Regions from separate parts of the Corynebacterium occultum genome, predicted to be linked through region 1. Evidence: riboswitches for the same ligand, from Rfam matches in the RefSeq annotation. Region 1 holds a riboswitch; each other region holds the start of a gene.

What was found. Region 1 has a riboswitch for thiamine pyrophosphate ahead of COCCU_RS14635 (ECF transporter S component). Riboswitches for the same ligand answer to the same signal wherever they lie in the genome.
Region 2: another riboswitch for thiamine pyrophosphate. It lies ahead of COCCU_RS03120 (3-oxoacyl-ACP reductase); the one in region 1 lies ahead of COCCU_RS14635 (ECF transporter S component).
Region 3: another riboswitch for thiamine pyrophosphate. It lies ahead of COCCU_RS08870 (thiamine phosphate synthase); the one in region 1 lies ahead of COCCU_RS14635 (ECF transporter S component).
Region 4: another riboswitch for thiamine pyrophosphate. It lies ahead of thiM (hydroxyethylthiazole kinase); the one in region 1 lies ahead of COCCU_RS14635 (ECF transporter S component).

Annotation. Positions count from the first base shown of each region.
Region 1 is NZ_CP046455.1:1,080,067-1,084,273, reverse strand. Features, by position in the region: gene COCCU_RS05125 (energy-coupling factor transporter transmembrane component T family protein) at 1-526, opposite strand, end outside; gene COCCU_RS05120 (ABC transporter ATP-binding protein) at 523-1,887, opposite strand; gene COCCU_RS14635 (ECF transporter S component) at 1,884-2,489, opposite strand; TPP riboswitch at 2,480-2,589, opposite strand; gene COCCU_RS05115 (NAD-dependent epimerase/dehydratase family protein) at 2,866-4,207, shown strand, end outside.
Region 2 is NZ_CP046455.1:657,418-661,624, reverse strand. Features, by position in the region: gene COCCU_RS03135 (MDR family MFS transporter) at 1-422, shown strand, start outside; gene COCCU_RS03130 (GntR family transcriptional regulator) at 419-1,087, opposite strand; gene COCCU_RS03125 (dihydrofolate reductase family protein) at 1,217-1,798, shown strand; TPP riboswitch at 1,838-1,935, shown strand; gene COCCU_RS03120 (3-oxoacyl-ACP reductase) at 2,009-2,788, shown strand; gene COCCU_RS03115 (LLM class flavin-dependent oxidoreductase) at 2,788-4,134, shown strand; gene COCCU_RS03110 (YdcF family protein) at 4,087-4,207, opposite strand, start outside.
Region 3 is NZ_CP046455.1:1,901,801-1,906,007, forward strand. Features, by position in the region: gene COCCU_RS08855 (ribonuclease HII) at 1-252, opposite strand, end outside; gene lepB (signal peptidase I) at 283-1,146, opposite strand; gene rplS (50S ribosomal protein L19) at 1,364-1,705, opposite strand; TPP riboswitch at 2,030-2,144, shown strand; gene COCCU_RS08870 (thiamine phosphate synthase) at 2,221-2,913, shown strand; gene thiO (glycine oxidase ThiO) at 2,934-4,112, shown strand; gene thiS (sulfur carrier protein ThiS) at 4,165-4,207, shown strand, end outside.
Region 4 is NZ_CP046455.1:1,507,569-1,511,775, reverse strand. Features, by position in the region: gene COCCU_RS07070 (NAD(P)/FAD-dependent oxidoreductase) at 1-447, shown strand, start outside; gene COCCU_RS07065 (hypothetical protein) at 938-1,714, opposite strand; gene COCCU_RS07060 (cell wall metabolism sensor histidine kinase WalK) at 1,923-2,135, opposite strand; TPP riboswitch at 2,221-2,313, shown strand; gene thiM (hydroxyethylthiazole kinase) at 2,306-3,118, shown strand; gene COCCU_RS07050 (bifunctional hydroxymethylpyrimidine kinase/phosphomethylpyrimidine kinase) at 3,115-4,207, shown strand, end outside.

The DNA.
Region 1 (4,207 bases):
GCCGGATCCGGCCCTGGTCCGCCACCCCACGGGAGCGCCTCGCCCGGGCCAGGGAATGCCAGTCAGAGCGGAAGAGTGAGGTCAAGCGGGCGCCAGCCACCGCACCGATGACGAAACGCTCCGGCAGTCGGGCCACCTGAGCCAGACCATCACCCAGGTCGGTGGGATCAACCTTGGCGGCCAGCACCATCACCGGCAGCCCCACCGCGAGGACCCGGACCATGATGGCGGCAGCCAGCTGAAGGGAGTTCTCGGTGACCTGGGCGAAAGCGAACTCAAAGAATACCTGCCCCTCGGGCCGGCCGTAGAGAGCCATGGAGATGCCGGCAATCGGGGCCGCCAGCAGAATCGGCCAGGAACGTTTGAGCAGGGTGGTCCAGCTGACCCCGGCCAGGGGCGCCAGCAGCAGAGTGAAACCCAGGGACACCGCCGCCGAGACCAGGTCCACGCTGAGCAACAGCGGGGTGGCCAGCAGGATCAGCGCTGCGATCCGGGTCACCGGGTTAATGTCGTGCAGCAGATTCATGAAACCTCCACACGGTGATCGCCCAGGGTGGCGATGAACGCCGGATCATGGGTGACCGAGAGGATCGTGGTGCCCTGATCGCTGAGTTCACGCAGCAGGGACACCAGTTCCCGGAAAGTCTCCGGATCCTGACCGAAAGTCGGCTCATCCAGAACCAGCAGCTTCGGTGCCGCCACCAGGGCGGTGGCCACCGAGAGTCGCCGCTTCTCCCCACCGGAGAGGGTGAAGGGATTGGCCTGGGCCAGGTGACTCAGGCGTAGACGGTGCAGAAGCTCTGCACTGCGCCCGGAGGCATCTCCCAACTTCATCACCTTCGGGCCGATCGCCAATTCTTCGGCGACGGTACGAGCCAGAAACTGGTGCTCCGGGTCCTGGAAAACCAGCCCGATCCGTTGCGCCAGGGCAGCCGAACGCCACTTATGCGGTGGAGTCCGCAAACCCTGGCGTAGTTCCTCGGCCAGCTCGAGGTGGCCCTGCCGGGGTGGCAGCAGGCCGGCCAAGGTCAGCGCGAGGGTGGATTTTCCCGCCCCATTGGGCCCGGTGATCACCGTGGAGGCGCCACTGGGCACCCGCAGCGTACGTGGTGGGCCCCACTGGGTTAGCAGATCATGGGCTGAAATCAAGGCCGGGGCCTGGGCGCGCTCCGGGCGGGCCGGCTCCAACAGCGGAGCCCCGGGCAGCTCCGCGGCACTGATTTCCTGAATCTGGCCATCGGACAACCGGAGGATGGTGTCCACCACCGGCAGCCAGAGTTCATGGCGGTGTTCGATGACGATGAGGGTGGCACCGGTCTGGGCCACCACCTGTTCCACGGCAGCGACGACCTCCCGCTGCCCCTGGGGATCCAGGTTTGCGGTGGGCTCATCGAGCAGGATCAGGTTGGCCCCCATGGCCATCACCCCGGCCAGTGCCAGGCGTTGTTTCTGTCCACCGGAAAGATGCGCGGTGGGGTGGTTCAAGGGCAGCTCAAGTCCCACCAGCTCCAGGGCACGTTCCACCCGGGGCCAGATCTCCTCCCGCGGCGCCCGCAGGTTCTCACAGCCGAAAGCCACATCATCACCGATCCGGCTGGCGATGACCTGGGAGTCCGGGTCCTGGAGGACCATGCCGACGGTGGGGGTGTCCGCGGCGTCGATAAGCAGGGTGCCCCGGGACTCGCCTTCCTCGGAGTCACCGAGCACCCCGCCGAGAGCGCTGAGCAGGGTGGATTTACCCGAACCCGAATTGCCGGTGAGCAGGACACGCTGGCCCGGCGCGATGTCGAGGTTCACACCCTGCAGTGCCGGGTCGCGGCGTGAGGCGTGCCGCCAGCCGAAGTCGTGGGCGCGCACTGCGGCGCCGCCCAGGAGGTTGCGGGTCATACCTGGTGTCGCAGTTCCCGCCCGACGGCGAAGCGGTCCAGTGCGCCGGTGGCGGCCAGTGAGCGGACCAGGATGAAGCCGAGGATGCCGGCGAGGATCAGTCCGGAGAGTGCGGTGCAGGCCAGGTAGATGAGGTTGAAGCTCAGGGACATGGCGAGGTTTCCGCTGGTGAACAGTTCCAGGATCACCGCGGCCACGCCGGCTCCGACACCTGCCAGCGCGGCCACCGGCAGGGTGAAGCGGCGGTAGAGGAAGGCGGCGAAGATGAGCTCGGCGCCCAGGCCCTGGGCGATGCCGGAGTAGAGGGTGGTGATGCCCCACTGGTTGCCGAGGGTGGCGGAGACGATGGCGGCCAGCAGTTCCACGAAGATGGCGGCTCCGGGTTTCCGGATGACCAGGCCACCGATTACGCCGCCCAGCAGCCACACGCCGGAGGCCAGGCCACCGAAGCCCGGGGTCAGGGCATCGAAGGCGGTGAACCAGGCGTAGCCGATGGAGTTCCATATCCAGAAGATCAGTCCGCAGGCCACGCCGAGCACGGCGGCGATGATGATGTCGATGACCCGCCAGGTGGGTCGTTTCGTTATGGCTGTGTTAGTCATGCTGTTCTCCCTAGCGCCGGCATTATCCGGATCAGGTTCAACGGTCGCCGTGATATGGCATCTCAGCCCGGACTTTCACCGGGCACCCGTGGTTATCAAGTTTTCCCCGTCAAGTGTAGTTCATCAGTGTCACCCCAAGCCATTCGCCCTGCCGACCGCTCCGCCCGGTTCCACACCCCGGTGGCGGCAGTTGGGGCGGAAAATATCCCCGCCCCAGAACCCCACCTGAGCAGCAACTTCAGTGTCGCCGGTCACATTGCATGGTCGTCCTCGATCTCATGGGTGAAGGAAAACTGGCACAGTGGGGTCATAGATCGACCAGCCTGATCTCCCCCCGAACAGCTGGCAAACCCTGGTCTGCCAAGAGGAGAACATCATGCGAATAGTCGTCATCGGAGCTACCGGCAACGCTGGCACCGCAGTACTGCGCGCCCTGAAAAACACCCCCGAGGTCACCTCCATCACCGGGATCGCCCGGCGATTGCCTGACACCACCGCCGAACCCTATGTTGACTGTGAATGGGTCAGCGTGGATGTGGGCGCTGAGGAAGCCGTCACCCACCTGAGCCAGGCGTTGGCGGGGGCGGATGCGGTGATTCACCTGGCCTGGCTGATCCAGCCCAATGACCGTCGGGAGTTACTGCACCAGGTCAATGTCACCGGCACCCGGCATGTCGCCGAAGCTGTCGCCGCCGCCGGGGTGCCTCATCTTGTGGTGGCCTGCTCGGTGGGATCCTATGCACCCGATGAAACCCGGGATGGTCTGCGCGATGAAAGCTGGCCGGCCACCGGCATCACCTCCTCGCATTACAGCAGTGACAAGGCTGATCAGGAGCGGGTGCTCGATGAATTCAGTGCCCAGCATCCCGAGATCATCGTCACCCGCCTGCGCCCCGGCCTGATCTTCCAGGGGGATGCCGGCGCCGAAATCCAGCGCTACTTCCTGGGGCCCAAGGTTCCGGTCCAGTTGCTCAAGGCCGGAAAGTTACCCACCCTGCCGCTGCCGAAGGGTATCCAGGTGCAGGCGGTCCACTCCGATGATGTGGCCCGCGCCTATGCTGCGGCTGTCGTCAAGCGGGCCCCCGGGGCCTTCAATGTCTGTGCCGATGACATCCTCGGCCCGCAGGAACTGGCCGATATCGTGGACCACGGTCACTTCGTCGAACTGCCCCCGGCACTGGTGCGGGGGAGCGTGAAGGCAGCCCACAAGTCTGGTGCGCTCGCCGCGGATGAGGGCTGGATCGACATGGCCATGCAGGTGCCGCTGATGGACAACACCCGGGCACGTACCGAGCTGGGGTGGGAGCCCCGGCACACTGCCGCGGAAGCCCTCAAGGAACTTTTCGAGGGCCTGATCAGCGGCCGGGGTGCACCCTCGGTGCCGCTGCGACCCCGCTCCGCGGAGGTCACCTCCCAGGAGCGTCCCGAGGTGCCGGAGCGCATTGACCGCGAACTCCTCGAGCTCTACCTTTCCGACCATCTCAGCGGTGCCACTGCCGGCACCTCCCGGATGGCCCGGATGGCCGATGATTTCGTGGACACCCCGGTTTTCCCGCAACTTTCCGCCGTGGCGGAGGAACTGCGGTGGGAACGCTCCTTCCTCAAACAACTCATCCACGACCTTGGTCTCAAACAACTGCCCTACCGGCAGGTGGTTGCGGGGGCGGCGGAACGTGTCGGCCGGCTCAAGGGCAATGGCCGTGCGATCAGCCGCTCTC
Region 2 (4,207 bases), 420 kb from region 1:
TGATCCCCGGCGCCGTCATCCTCGCCGCAGCAGCCTGGTCACTGACCCTGCTGGGTAGTTCCACCCCGATCTGGCTGGTGGTTGTCCTCCATGTGGGCTTCTCCCTCGGCATGTGCCTGATGATGACTCCCCTGATGACCACCGCCCTGGGTTCCCTGCCCAAGCAGCTCTACGGTCATGGTTCCGCCATCCTCAACACCCTCCAGCAGCTGGCGGGTGCCGCCGGTACCGCCATCATGATCGCGGCCCTGTCCTTCGGCACCCTGCTGGCCAGCGACTCGGGTCTCTCCCAGACCGCGGCCGTGGCCTCCGGTGCGCGGGTGGCCTTCATCGCCGGTGCCATCATCGCGGTGCTGGCCCTGGTTGCCTCCCTCTTCGTCACCCGGGTCCGGGAGGAACCGAGCTCCGCACCCGCCCCTTAATGCAAGGTGCGGGGAGCTCCCTCCACATGGGCACGGAGGGTCTCCCGAATCTCCGCCCGATCCCCACGGCGGATGCACTCCACCAATAACTCATGGTGAGTGCAGAGGAGCGCATCATCATGACGGTGGTGTTGGGTGGCTGCGAGAACAAGAGTCATCTCCGCTTCCATCACCGGCCAGAACTTCATCATGAAGGAGTTGCCGGAGGTCTCCCAGACCCCACGGTGGAAAGCCATGTGCGCCTCATGACGCCCCAGGGAGTCGGGGTCACGCATCTGCTCGAGGTAGGTGGCCAGGGTTGCGTCAAGCACCGCCATCCGCTTCCCCGTCGCGTCAGCCAGGATGGCATCGATGGCGGCCATGTCATTGACCAGGCGCACCGCAGCCAGCTCCCGCACCCGCTCCGCACTGACCTCACTGACGCGGTAACCCCGGTAGGCCTCCTGCACCAGGTAGCCATGTCGGGCGAGCTGGTTCAATGCCTCCCGCACCGTCGGGCGACTCGTGCCGAGCCGCCGGGTCACATCCGCCTCGATGATCCGCTCCCCCAGGGAAATTTCCCCCAGCACGATCCGACGTTTCAGATCATCAATGATGCTCTGCCGCCGCTGTGTGTTAGCGGACGCCACCACCTGGGTACCGCCGGCTGGTTCCTTGCCTGCCATACGAAGGTTCCTTCTTCCCTGCTTTCGGAATGCCTGCCCATTCTCCCACAATGCAGCCCCGGAAAAGCCCGATTCTCCTGCTCTTTTGGCCCCCTATCGCTGTCGAGGGAATAGCCATAGAATTTTGTTATGGCGATCATCTACAACACCGCGACCACGCTCAACGGTTTCCTCGCCGATGAGCACAACTCCCTGCAATGGCTTTTCGACGTCCCCGGCAGTGAGGAAGCCGAGCAAGAGATGGACACCTTCCTCGCCGGGGTTTCCGCCCTGGTGATGGGATCCACCACCTATGAGTGGATCCGCCAGGAAATGGACCTGCTCAACCACCCCGAAAAATGGCGTGACACCTACGGCGACCGACCCACCTGGGTGTTCTCCTCCCGGGAACGTGAAATCCCCGAAGGCCTGAACATCCAGGTGATCAACAGTCCCGTGGTCGACGCCCTGGACCAGCTCCGCGCCTCAGCCGCCGAATACAACCCGGAGGGTGATATCTGGATCATGGGCGGCGGCGAACTGGCCGGCCAGTTCCTCGACGCCGGGGCCCTGGACCGCATCACCTTCACCATGGCCCCGGTATTCCTGCCCTCCGGGGCTCCCCTGCTACCCCGCCGTGTGGAAAGCCTGCGCCTGAATCTGGCCGAAATGAAACAGTCCGGGCGCTTCATGGAATTCACCTTCGACATCAACCAACCCCCTGAAGGGTGATTTCCTTAACGAACACAACAACCTGAATGCTATGGTCGCGACAGTGACACGGGGTGCCTTCCCGAGGATGGCTGAGAACACACCCGTTGAACCTGATCCAGTTAGCACTGGCGAAGGGACTGTCCGCGCTGCCGCATATCCATACCCTCCCCTGGATCTGTGTGCCTTCTCGGTGGACTCCCCCCTCGCCACCAGCAGAAAGGCAGCACAATGAGCAACGCTCTCCACACCCCCATCTCCGAGCAGGTCGTCCTGGTGACCGGTGGCGCCCGCGGCCTGGGTCGCCGCATCAGCGAGGCATTCCTCAAGGAGGGTGCCCGTGTCATCATCAACTATCACGGTAGTAAGACAGCCGCCGAGGAGCTCGCCGCCGCACACCCCGGCCGTGCCCTCGCCCGCCAGGCTGATGTCAGGGACCGTGCGGCCGTTGATGCCCTGATCGCCCAGGCCTCCCAGGAGTTCGGCGCCCCACTGACCACCGTGGTCAACAACGCCCTGGTGGACTTCTCCTTCGACGGTGACGCCCGCCCCAAGGCCGAGGACATCAGCTTCCGGTGCTTCTCCGAACAATTCGAGGGGGCGGTTGGCGGTGCCCTCAACACGGTGCAGGCCGCCCTGGATGATTTCGGGAAAGCCGGTTTCGGCCGCGTCATCAACATCGGCACCAATCTCTTCCAGAACCCGGTGGTCCCCTACCACGACTACAACGCCGCCAAGGCCGCCCTGCTTTCCCTCACCCGCTCCCTGGCCAAGGACCTGGGTCCGCGCAAGGTCACCGTCAACATGGTCAGCGGTGGCCTGCTCCGCACCACCGACGCCAGCGCCGCCACCCCGGAACCCGTCTTCGACGCCATCGCCGCCGGAACCCCGCTCGGCTCGGCCACCACCCCCGAAGAGCTTGCCGACGCCGTGCTCTTCTTCGCTTCCCCCTGGTCCCGTGCCATCACCGGCCAGAACCTGATCGTCGACGGCGGACTGGTCATGAACTGATGGGCACCCCGGAAAAGAAACAGATCCACCTCAACCTCTTCGCCTTCGCCACCGGACATCACACCGCCGCCTGGCGGGCCCCTGACTCGGTCATCGAAAAACTCGGTGACATCTCCTATTGGGAGGAACTCGCCCAGACCGCGGAACGTGGCCTGCTGGACGCGGTATTCCTCGCCGATGGCCAATCCGCCGGGCTCGGGGGCATAGCCAACGGGCCGGGCTGGTTCCTCGAACCCATCACCACCCTGACCGCCATGGCCCGGGCCACCACAAAGATCGGGCTGGTCAGCACCATCTCCAGCACCTTCTGGCAACCCTTCCACGCCGCCCGCCTCCTGGGCAGCCTGGACCACATCTCCGGCGGACGGGCCGGCATCAACGTGGTCACCTCCATGACCGATGAGGAAGCCCGCAACCACGGGATGGAGCACCTCCCGGCACACCCGGAACGCTACGCCCGAGCCGCGGAATTCATCGAGGTCATCCAGAAACTCTGGGACTCCTGGCCGCGAGATGCGATCCACGCGGATCGTGCCGGGATCTACACAGACCCCGCCCAGCTGCAGGCCATCGACCACGAGGGGGAGTTCTTCGGGGTGGCTGGCCCATTGAATCTGCCGCAGTCACCCCAGGGCCGACCGGTGCTCTTCCAGGCCGGGGCCTCGGAACCCGGAAGGGATCTGGCAGCCCGGCATGCAGAGGGCATCTACGCCGTGGCCTGGGACCTGACGATGGCCCGGGAGTACCGTGCGGATATCCACCGCAGGGCCGCTGCGCTGGGACGGGACCCGGATCGGATCACGGTGATGCCCGGCCTGGTCACCTATGTCGCGGAGACTGAAGCAGCCGCCAGGCAGAAGCAGCGAGAGCTCAATGAGCTGCTCCCCGTGGGGGATTCCCTGCATCAACTGGCCTTCTTCATCGGTCAGGACACCTCCGGGTGGGAACTGGATGAGGCGGTGCCGGAACTTCCCCTGCTTGAGGAGTTCAGGGGCCCGAAGGGGCGTTATGCCACGGTGCTGCGCATCATCGAAACCACCCGCCCCACGGTCCGGGAGCTGCTGGGATACCTTGCTGCCGGTGGTGGGCACGCCACTTTCATCGGCACCCCGGAGCAGGTGGCTGATGAGATCGAGCGTTGGGTGGATGGCGGCGGGGCCGATGGATTCAACCTGATGCCACCTGCCCTGCCCAGCGGGATCGAGGACTTCGTGGACCTGGTGGTCCCGGTGCTGCAGGAACGCCGACGTTTCCGCACCTCCTATGAGGGCGACACACTCAGGTCCCACCTCGGGGCTTTAACCCAGAAGTCTGCGCCACCCCACCCGCAGCACCGAATGCGGTAACGCCAGACACTCCCGCAGGAACATCGCCAACCTGGCGCTTCCGGGGGTCGGGGCGGACACCACCTCCACCGGG
Region 3 (4,207 bases), 820 kb from region 1:
CGACCAGGCCAGGGCCTTGTTCTTGATGATCGGCATGAGTTCCTGCCTTAACTTCGCACTGAGCTGTTTGGAGTCAGTCAAGCGATCCAGTTCCGGGATTGGCCTGTCCGGGAGGATGCAGGCCGCAATGGTGATGGGACCGCAACAGGCCCCACGGCCAGCCTCGTCCACCCCGGCGACCGGGCCCAGTCCCTGCCGGGAGAGCGCAACCTCATAGGTCCGCAGCTGTTTGAGTCGACGCACCCGCACCATGGGGATCAAGAAACCTGTTCCTGGGAGGGGTCAGTCCTGGATGTCCGGGTCATCCACCCCGCCGATACGGCCCAGCGGGAAGATGATGGACTGAACCTTGCCGCGGATATTTTCCTCCGGAATGGTGCCCTGATACTGGTCGCCGATGTGGTAGCGCGAGTCCATGGAGTTGGTGCGGTTATCGCCCATCATGAAGTAGTGGTTCTCAGGCACCGTGAGCGGACCGAAGTAGTTACCCCCGCACTCCTCAGAACCGGTGTTCGGGTCCACCGCGAACTGGGCCGGCTGGAGGGTGTAGGAATCATCAACCTGGGCCCCGTCAACCATGATCCCGGGATCTCCTGCCTGGCAGGACACCGTCTGGCCACCGGTGGCGACAATGCGCTTGACCAGGTTGTTCTCATCTGGGGCGACGAGCCCCACGTAGGAACCAAAGTTCTGCAGACCCCGGATCACGGAGTTCTCCGAGCGTGGGGAAATATAGGCGGTGTTCCAGGATTCGGTGCCTTCGTAGACCACGACATCACCGGGCTCCGGATCGGAGAGGGCGTAGGAGATCTTGTCCACGAAAATACGGTCACCGGTGCAGCCCTCACAACCGTGAAGGGTGGGTTCCATGGAGGCAGAGGGGATCAGGTACATCCGGCCCACAAAAGTCTGGAAGACAAAAATGAGCAGCAGGGTCAGGACAATGACCACCGGCACCTCGATGTACCAGGGGGTGCCTTTCTTTTCCGGCTCCTCTTCCGCCCCGGTTTCCTCCGCTTTCGCAGAGTCCGCGGAAAGTGCCGGGCTATCCTCGTCCCGATGGTTTTCGGGCACCGCGCCCCTATTCTGGTCAGCGTTCAGGCCACCGGGTTGGCCGGCTGGGTTCGGGCGGGATGAATCAGTCACGCCTGACAACTCTAGCAGGCACCCTTTCCCCTACCCGCCGCAACATGGCCCGCGTCGATCCGGGGAGGGGTGGGCGTCGCAAAGCACGGCCTGAACCGGGGGGATATACCGGAGCAGGCCTGGCGGACCGGAAAAACCACCCCGGGCAGCGAGAAAATTCGCTGCCCGGGGTGGTCCAGGTCAAAGCTTCAGACAAACCTCCGGAAGAGGTGTGAAATCAGCGCTTCTCCTTGATCTTCGCTGCCTTGCCGCGCAGTTCGCGCAGGTAGTACAGCTTCGCACGACGGACATCGCCGCGGCGGATGATCTCGATCTTTTCGATGTTCGGGGAGTGAACCGGGAAGGTACGCTCGACACCGATACCGAAGGAAACCTTACGGACGGTGAAGGTCTCGCGGATGCCGCCACCCTGGCGACGGATGCAAACACCCTTGAACAGCTGGGTACGGGTGTTGCTGCCCTCGATGACCTTGACGTGGACGTCAAGGGTATCGCCGGGGCGGAAAGCCGGGACGTCGTCGCGCAGCTGTGCTGCATCAATCTTGTCGATGAGGTTCATATTTAAACAATCCTTATGGTTGCACTGGAAAGAGGAGCCTGGCGGCACTTCCCCTGCTGGGGCGCTCGGCCGGTTCATATCCGAAACAGGTATGCAGCTGAGGTCCCCGAACGGGCACGCACAGTCAACCTCGATATTGTGCCATGTTTTTCCAGTCAGACCAAAATCCGCCGCCCCAGGTTCAGGACAACGGATCATCGACGGGGCGAAATGTCTGAATGTGGGTGGCAGCACACCATGGTCCCCGAACTTTTTCACAGCGCCCCCACCCCCACTTCCCCACTTTCCCGTGGCCAGTCTTGAGCGGGTTGTTCTACACTGTGCCTCGACCCCCACGGGTGCCCGAGGTATCGGGCTGAGATCGCGCTGCACCACCCCCGCGCGGGACCGTTGAACCTGTCTGGTTAGCACCAGCGGAGGAAGCGAGGATCATGGCGCAGATGCCCGGATCACCCCTCAGTTCCCGCGAACCTGCGGAGCACACCAGGCAGGACCTTTTACCGGCTTCCTGGAGGATGATTTCCTTGCCCGTGCACGGCTCTGAGAAAACACTTGATCTACGCTGCTATGTCGTCACCGGCACAGCAGATCACCGCCGCACCGTTGAAGTGGCACGGGCAGCGGCGGCGGGCGGGGCCGGAGTGATCCAAGTTCGCTCCAAACCGATCACCGCCCGGGAACTCGGCCGACTGGCTGAGGAAATCGCCTATGCCGTGGCCTCCCTCGGTTCCGGTACCCACGTGCTTATCGACGACCGGGTGGATGTCACGGCAGCACTCATGCGGCGCGGAGTGCCGATCCACGGGGTCCACCTCGGCCAGCAGGATCTGCCGGTCCGGGATGCCCGGGAACTGCTCGGCCCGGCAGCGATCATCGGCCTGACCACCGGAACCCTGGAACTGGTACAGGCGGTTCACCGGGTGGCGGATGTGGTGGACTACATCGGGGCCGGCCCCTTCCGCCCCACCCCGACCAAGGACTCCGGCCGTCCCCCGCTCGGCATTGCGGGTTATCCCCCACTGGTGGCGGAATCTCCGGTGCCGGTGGTCGCGATCGGGGATGTCACACCGGCGGATGTGCCTGAGTTGGCTGTCACCGGAATTGCCGGGGTGGCGATCTCTCGGGGTTTCATGGAGGCAGCGGCCCCTGACGTGGTGGCAGCAGAGGTCCTCGCGGGTTTTATGGCTGGGCGGAGTGATCAGAAATGAGGGAGAGACAGACTGGGCGGATGATCGTGATCGGTGGTGGTCTGGTTGGCCTGGTGACCTGTTTCGAGTTGAGCGAACAGGGTTTCCAGGTCACTCTGATTGACCCGGAGCCGGCCTCCGGGGCCACCCATTATGCCGGCGGCATGCTCGCCCCGATCGCCGAGGTACAGTACCGGCAGGAAGCACTCTTTCCCCTGATGCTGCAGGCAGCGGCACTCTATCCGGACCTGATTGAGCGGGTCTCCCGGGCCAGCGCATCACCCATTGATTATCGGCCCCGGGGAACCCTGGTGGTGGCAGCAGATCGAGCGGACGCCAGGCACCTGCAGGAGCTGGGTGACTACCAACGGCTCCACGGGATGTCCCCGGTGGAGCTGAGCGTTACCCGGGCCCGCCGGCTGGAGCCAGCTCTTTCCCCCCGGATCAGCGGAGCAGTGAGCATTCCCGATGACCATCAGGTCTCTCCCCGACTCTTCGCGGCCGCACTTCTGGATGTGCTGAAGCAGCGTGGGGTGAAGATCATCAGGGAGCGGGTCAGGCATCTGGAGGGAGCTGATCCCTGCCTCGCGGTGCACACTGAAACACAGGTCATCGAAACCGGCGACGCCCAGGTGATCCTGGCCAACGGGCTGGGTGCCGCCCAGGTCAGCGGCTGGTATACCCAAGACAATCCCCTGCAGCTGCGACCGGTGTACGGCGACATCATGAACCTCCGGGTACCTGAATATCTACGCCCCTTAAGCGAACGGGTGATCCGGGGTTTTGTTGAGGATCGTCCCGTCTACCTGATCCCCCGCTCCGATGGCACCCTCACCCTGGGTGCCAGCAGCCGGGAAAATGACAGTGCCCTACCCAACGTCGGGGCGGTGCATGAGCTGCTGCGTGATGGGATCCGACTGCTGCCCGGGCTGGAGGAATGCGAGCTGCTGGAGGTCGGGGTCGGGGCGAGGCCCGGCACCCCGGATGATCTGCCCTACCTCGGCAGGGTGGGCAGGAACCTGATCATCTCCACCGGTTATTTCCGGCACGGCATCCTGCTCTCTGCCCTCGGTGCCCACGCAGTGGTGGACCTCCTGCTGGGGAAGAAGTTGCCAGCCGGGGTGGATCTGACCGCCTGCGACCCTTGGCGGCACGTCGGTGGCAGCGCACCGGCTGCACACTCCGGGGCTGCGCAGCACCCTGGAACCCCTCCCTTTTGAACACATCCCCAACACCTCCCCACAGGTTTTTTCGATGCCAAGGAGCACTTTCATGAAATACACACTTAATGGTGAAACACAGGACACCACCGCAG
Region 4 (4,207 bases), 430 kb from region 1:
ATCGCCCTGAAGGGCCTGCCGGGTGTCGCCCAGACCGCCATCCAGGGTGGCGAATACGTCGCCGAGCTCATCGCCGAGGAGGTTGAGGGCCGCAGCATCGAGGAGCGCGAGGACTTCGACTACTTCGACAAGGGCTCCATGGCCACCGTCTCCCGCTTCTCCGCCGTGGTGAAGATGGGCAATGTCGAGGTCACCGGTTTCATCGGCTGGATCCTCTGGCTCGGTGTCCACGTGATGTTCCTGGTCGGTTTCCGTAACCGCCTGATCTCAGCCCTCAACTGGGGTCTCAACGCGCTCTCCCCGAAGCGCTACAACCTGGCCACCACCCGCGAGCAGCTGTTGGCCCGCACCGCACTGGCCCGGGTGGCAGAGGTCGACCAGATCGCCGCGGATGCCCCGATCGACATCGCCCGCCAGCTCAAGGCCAAGGTCGCCAAAAAGAAGTAGTCACCCCACTTCCACGGGTCTTGCAAAGCCGCGCCTCCCCCCCATCCCCGGGATGATCCGGAAAAGGGCAGGTGCGGTTTTTCTGTGCCCGTTTCGGGAAATATGATGGCCGCCCTTTCAGACCCCCCATCCCCCTGGGTCATCGGTACCGTCGGGTGCCGGAGAGCATCGACGGTTCCGCGGGATGGGGCCCGAGGGAGCACTCCGACCCGCCGAGCATCACCGCAGGTGGATCCCACCCACTGAGCTGCTGTTCCTCCAGCACGAGAGATGAGGCGCGTCGTGAGGTCGCCCGCTGGATTGAGACCTCCTACAACCGGCGGCGCCGACATTCCTCGATCGAACATCGACAAAACATGGCTGGTTTCTGGGTTGAAAAAGCTTGGGTTCAAACAGATCCCCATAATGAACCCCTTGATCTTGTCTATATTTTTTAGAGTCCGCAGACGGCTGCGTCAGCGTCCAGATAGAGGCCGTTGTTGTCACAGCATCATGCTGGTTTCAAGGCGTCCACCGAGCTGGGGACACCGGCGGTGGGGATCCCGAGGATAAGGATCCAGGTCAGAGCAATGGGAACGAAATAATGCTTCACAAATTTAGACAGGCCCGTGAGAGTCCAACCGATGCCGGTGACCAATGCGAAGGTGCCGAACAGAAGCAGTGCGGATTTCCCGCTCGCGGGGATCACCTGCTGCCACACCGCGATCAGGTAGGTGATCACTGCGGTAAATGCCCCGATCAGGGCAATTGCGGCCTGCTTCCGCCGGAAGGACCATGCCCCGAGCTGTAATAAAATGATCGCGGACACCATCCCTGTGATGGCGATGGGCAGTGCATAGAAGAAAACACCGGTTCCCATGGCGTCACCGGGAGCGTGCACCAGGATGTCGCGTACCGGCAGGTTGAGCGTTTCGGGAAGGAACTGCGAGAGGTAGTTCGCTCTCATGGTGTTCGCCGCAGAGGCCACGAAGGTTTCCGGGTTCTCCCCCGCGGGAACTGCCGCAGCAATCTCATTAGCGATGACCGCTTCCCGAGAGCTGCCTGCGGCGAGCGGTTGAACCTCGAACCCGCCTGCCTGCGCCTCATCAAGCTGGCTCTGAAGTCGCTCGGCCGCGAGTAAATCGCCTTCTATCCGGATGGCCATTCCCTGCGGTGCGGGGTTGGCAAGAGTCGCCACGAACAAGAGGGACATGGCGGTCGCGAGAAAAAATGGAAACCAGATCACTGAGATGACCTGACGCAGAGACAGGGTTGGGGTGGGATGCATCGAAGTCCTCAAGATTGAAAAAGGAAATATAACCTATCAATTCTCCCTATATTGAATGATCCCGCCAATTAAGGGGGGTAGGCGGTTTTCCCGGGAGACGGTGGCTGCGGGAGTGAAGATGAGCGGTGCTCCTGATGGTGTGAACAGGAGATAACAGGCCCATGGGGCATGCAGCAAGGCTGGTTGTCCTCATCGGGGTGCTTCGTGATCACTGGCTCAGTTCTATCCGGGAGCAGGGAAGAGTGATGATGAAGACCGGCCTGGCGCCGGCCCCCGGTGAGGTGGCGGTGAGTGCTCCACCGTGGTTGCGGTTTCGAGCGGAATCCCCGCGGTAGAACCGCTCGAAGACATGCCTGGGTTTCACAGTCGCCAGGACGTCCCTGGTATCGACGGCCTGGCGTGCCCAGGTCGACAAGATCAAGAACCGTTAGCATCCCCGCGGATCAACGATCCGGGACCTCACAGCCCCCTGCCGCAACCTGAATTAGGGCTCTGCTAGTTTGGGGGCAAGAGACACGGGGTGCCGGAAGAGGGCTGAGAGTAAACCCGTTGAACCTGCTCTAGGTCGTACTAGCGAAGGGATGTCCCCACGTGGCATATCCATATTTTCAGGCCGTGGAGCTGCTGCGGCAGCACACTCCCCTGGTCCAGTGCCTGACCAATTCCGTGGTCATGCAGTTCACCGCCAATGTCCTTCTCGCCGCCGGGGCCTCACCCGCGATGTGCGACACCCCGGAGGAATCGGCTGACTTCGCCGCGGTGGCCAATGGTGTGCTCATCAATGCCGGCACCCCCAGCTCCGAGCAGTACCGTGGCATGGCCGAAGCCATCCGGGGTGCGACTGCCGCCGGCACCCCCTGGGTGCTGGACCCGGTGGCGGTGGGTGGGTTGAAGATGCGCACCGACTTCGCCCGCGGGGTCGTCGATAAGCGACCCACCGCGATCCGCGGTAATGCCTCCGAGGTCACCGCCCTGGCCGGGCTGGGTGCCGGAGGGCGTGGGGTGGATGCCACCGATTCGGTGGACTCCGCCCTTGAGGCCGCCCGCCGGTTGGCTTCACGTACCGGCGGGGTGGTTGCGGTATCCGGGCCGGAGGATCTGATTGTCTCCCCTGATCGGGTGACCAGGCTGCATTCCGGGGACCCGATGCTGCAGCTGGTGATCGGCACCGGCTGTTCCCTGGGAGCATTGACCGCCGCTTACCTGGGGGCCTGCCGGGGCAGCGGTCTCTCGCTTCACGACGCCGTGCTCGCTGCCCACGCCCACATGGGTGTCGCCGGCCAAATCGCCGCCGACCGCAGCCAGGGCCCGGGTACTTTCGCGGTGGCTCTGATCGACGCCCTCCACGGGGTCGATGTCGAGGACATCCGGACACTCAGCACCATTCAGGAGGATCTGGGATGATCGACTACTCTCTCTACCTGGTCACCGACCCGCAGCTGGGTGGTGGCCCGGGCAAAGTCGCCGACATCGTCGAACGTGCCATTGCCGGTGGGGTCAGCGTGGTACAGCTGCGGGATAAGGAAGCTACTGCCGCTGAGTTCCTGGAGCGTGCCCTGGAACTGAAGGCCGTGACCGACGCCCAGGGGGTTCCGCTCTTTGTCAATGACCGCGTGGAGGTTGCCGTGGAACTGGGGCTGCATCTCCACATCGGGCAGGGTGACATGTCTTATCCCGAGGCCCGTCGACTGCTGCCGGAACCGCTGAAACTTGGGTTGACCATTGAAAACGGTCAGCAATTGGAGGAGTGCATCCGGCAGTGCCGGGAGCAGGGGGTACGACTGCCGGACGTGGTTGGTCTCGGCCCGGTACTTGATACCCCCACCAAGCCGAATGCCCCGGCTGCAGTCGGGGTGGAAGGTGTGGCTGAGCTGGCCCCGATCGCAGCCGCTCAGGGCATGGCATCGGTGGCCATCGGTGGCGTGGGAGCGCATAATGCCATCGAGCTGGCGGCCACCGCCACCGACGGGCTCTGTGTTGTCTCTGCCGTGATGGCCGTCGAAAACCCCCGTGCTGCGGCCGCAGAGCTGCGCGCCACCTGGGAAAAGCACCATCAGCGCCCCGCACCTTCCTGCCCGAGGGTGCTCTCCATCGCCGGCACCGACCCCTCCGGTGGGGCCGGCCTGCAGGCAGACCTGAAATCCTTCACCGCGGCTGGCGGTTACGGCATGGCGGTGGTCACCTCCCTGGTCGCCCAGAACACCCGCGGGGTGCGCAGCATCCACACCCCGCCCCTGGATTTTTTGGAAGAGCAACTGGCCGCTGTCTTCGAGGACGTTGAGGTTGACGCGATCAAGATCGGCATGCTGGGTTCCGCCGACATCACCGCGGTGGTCAGTCGCTGGCTGGAGGAACAGCCCCATGGGCCTGTGGTCCTGGACCCGGTGATGATCGCCACCAGCGGTGACCGCCTGCTGGATGCCGATGCTGAATCCGCGATCCGGGAATTGGCCGCCAAGGTGGACGTGGTCACCCCGAACTTGCCCGAGCTGG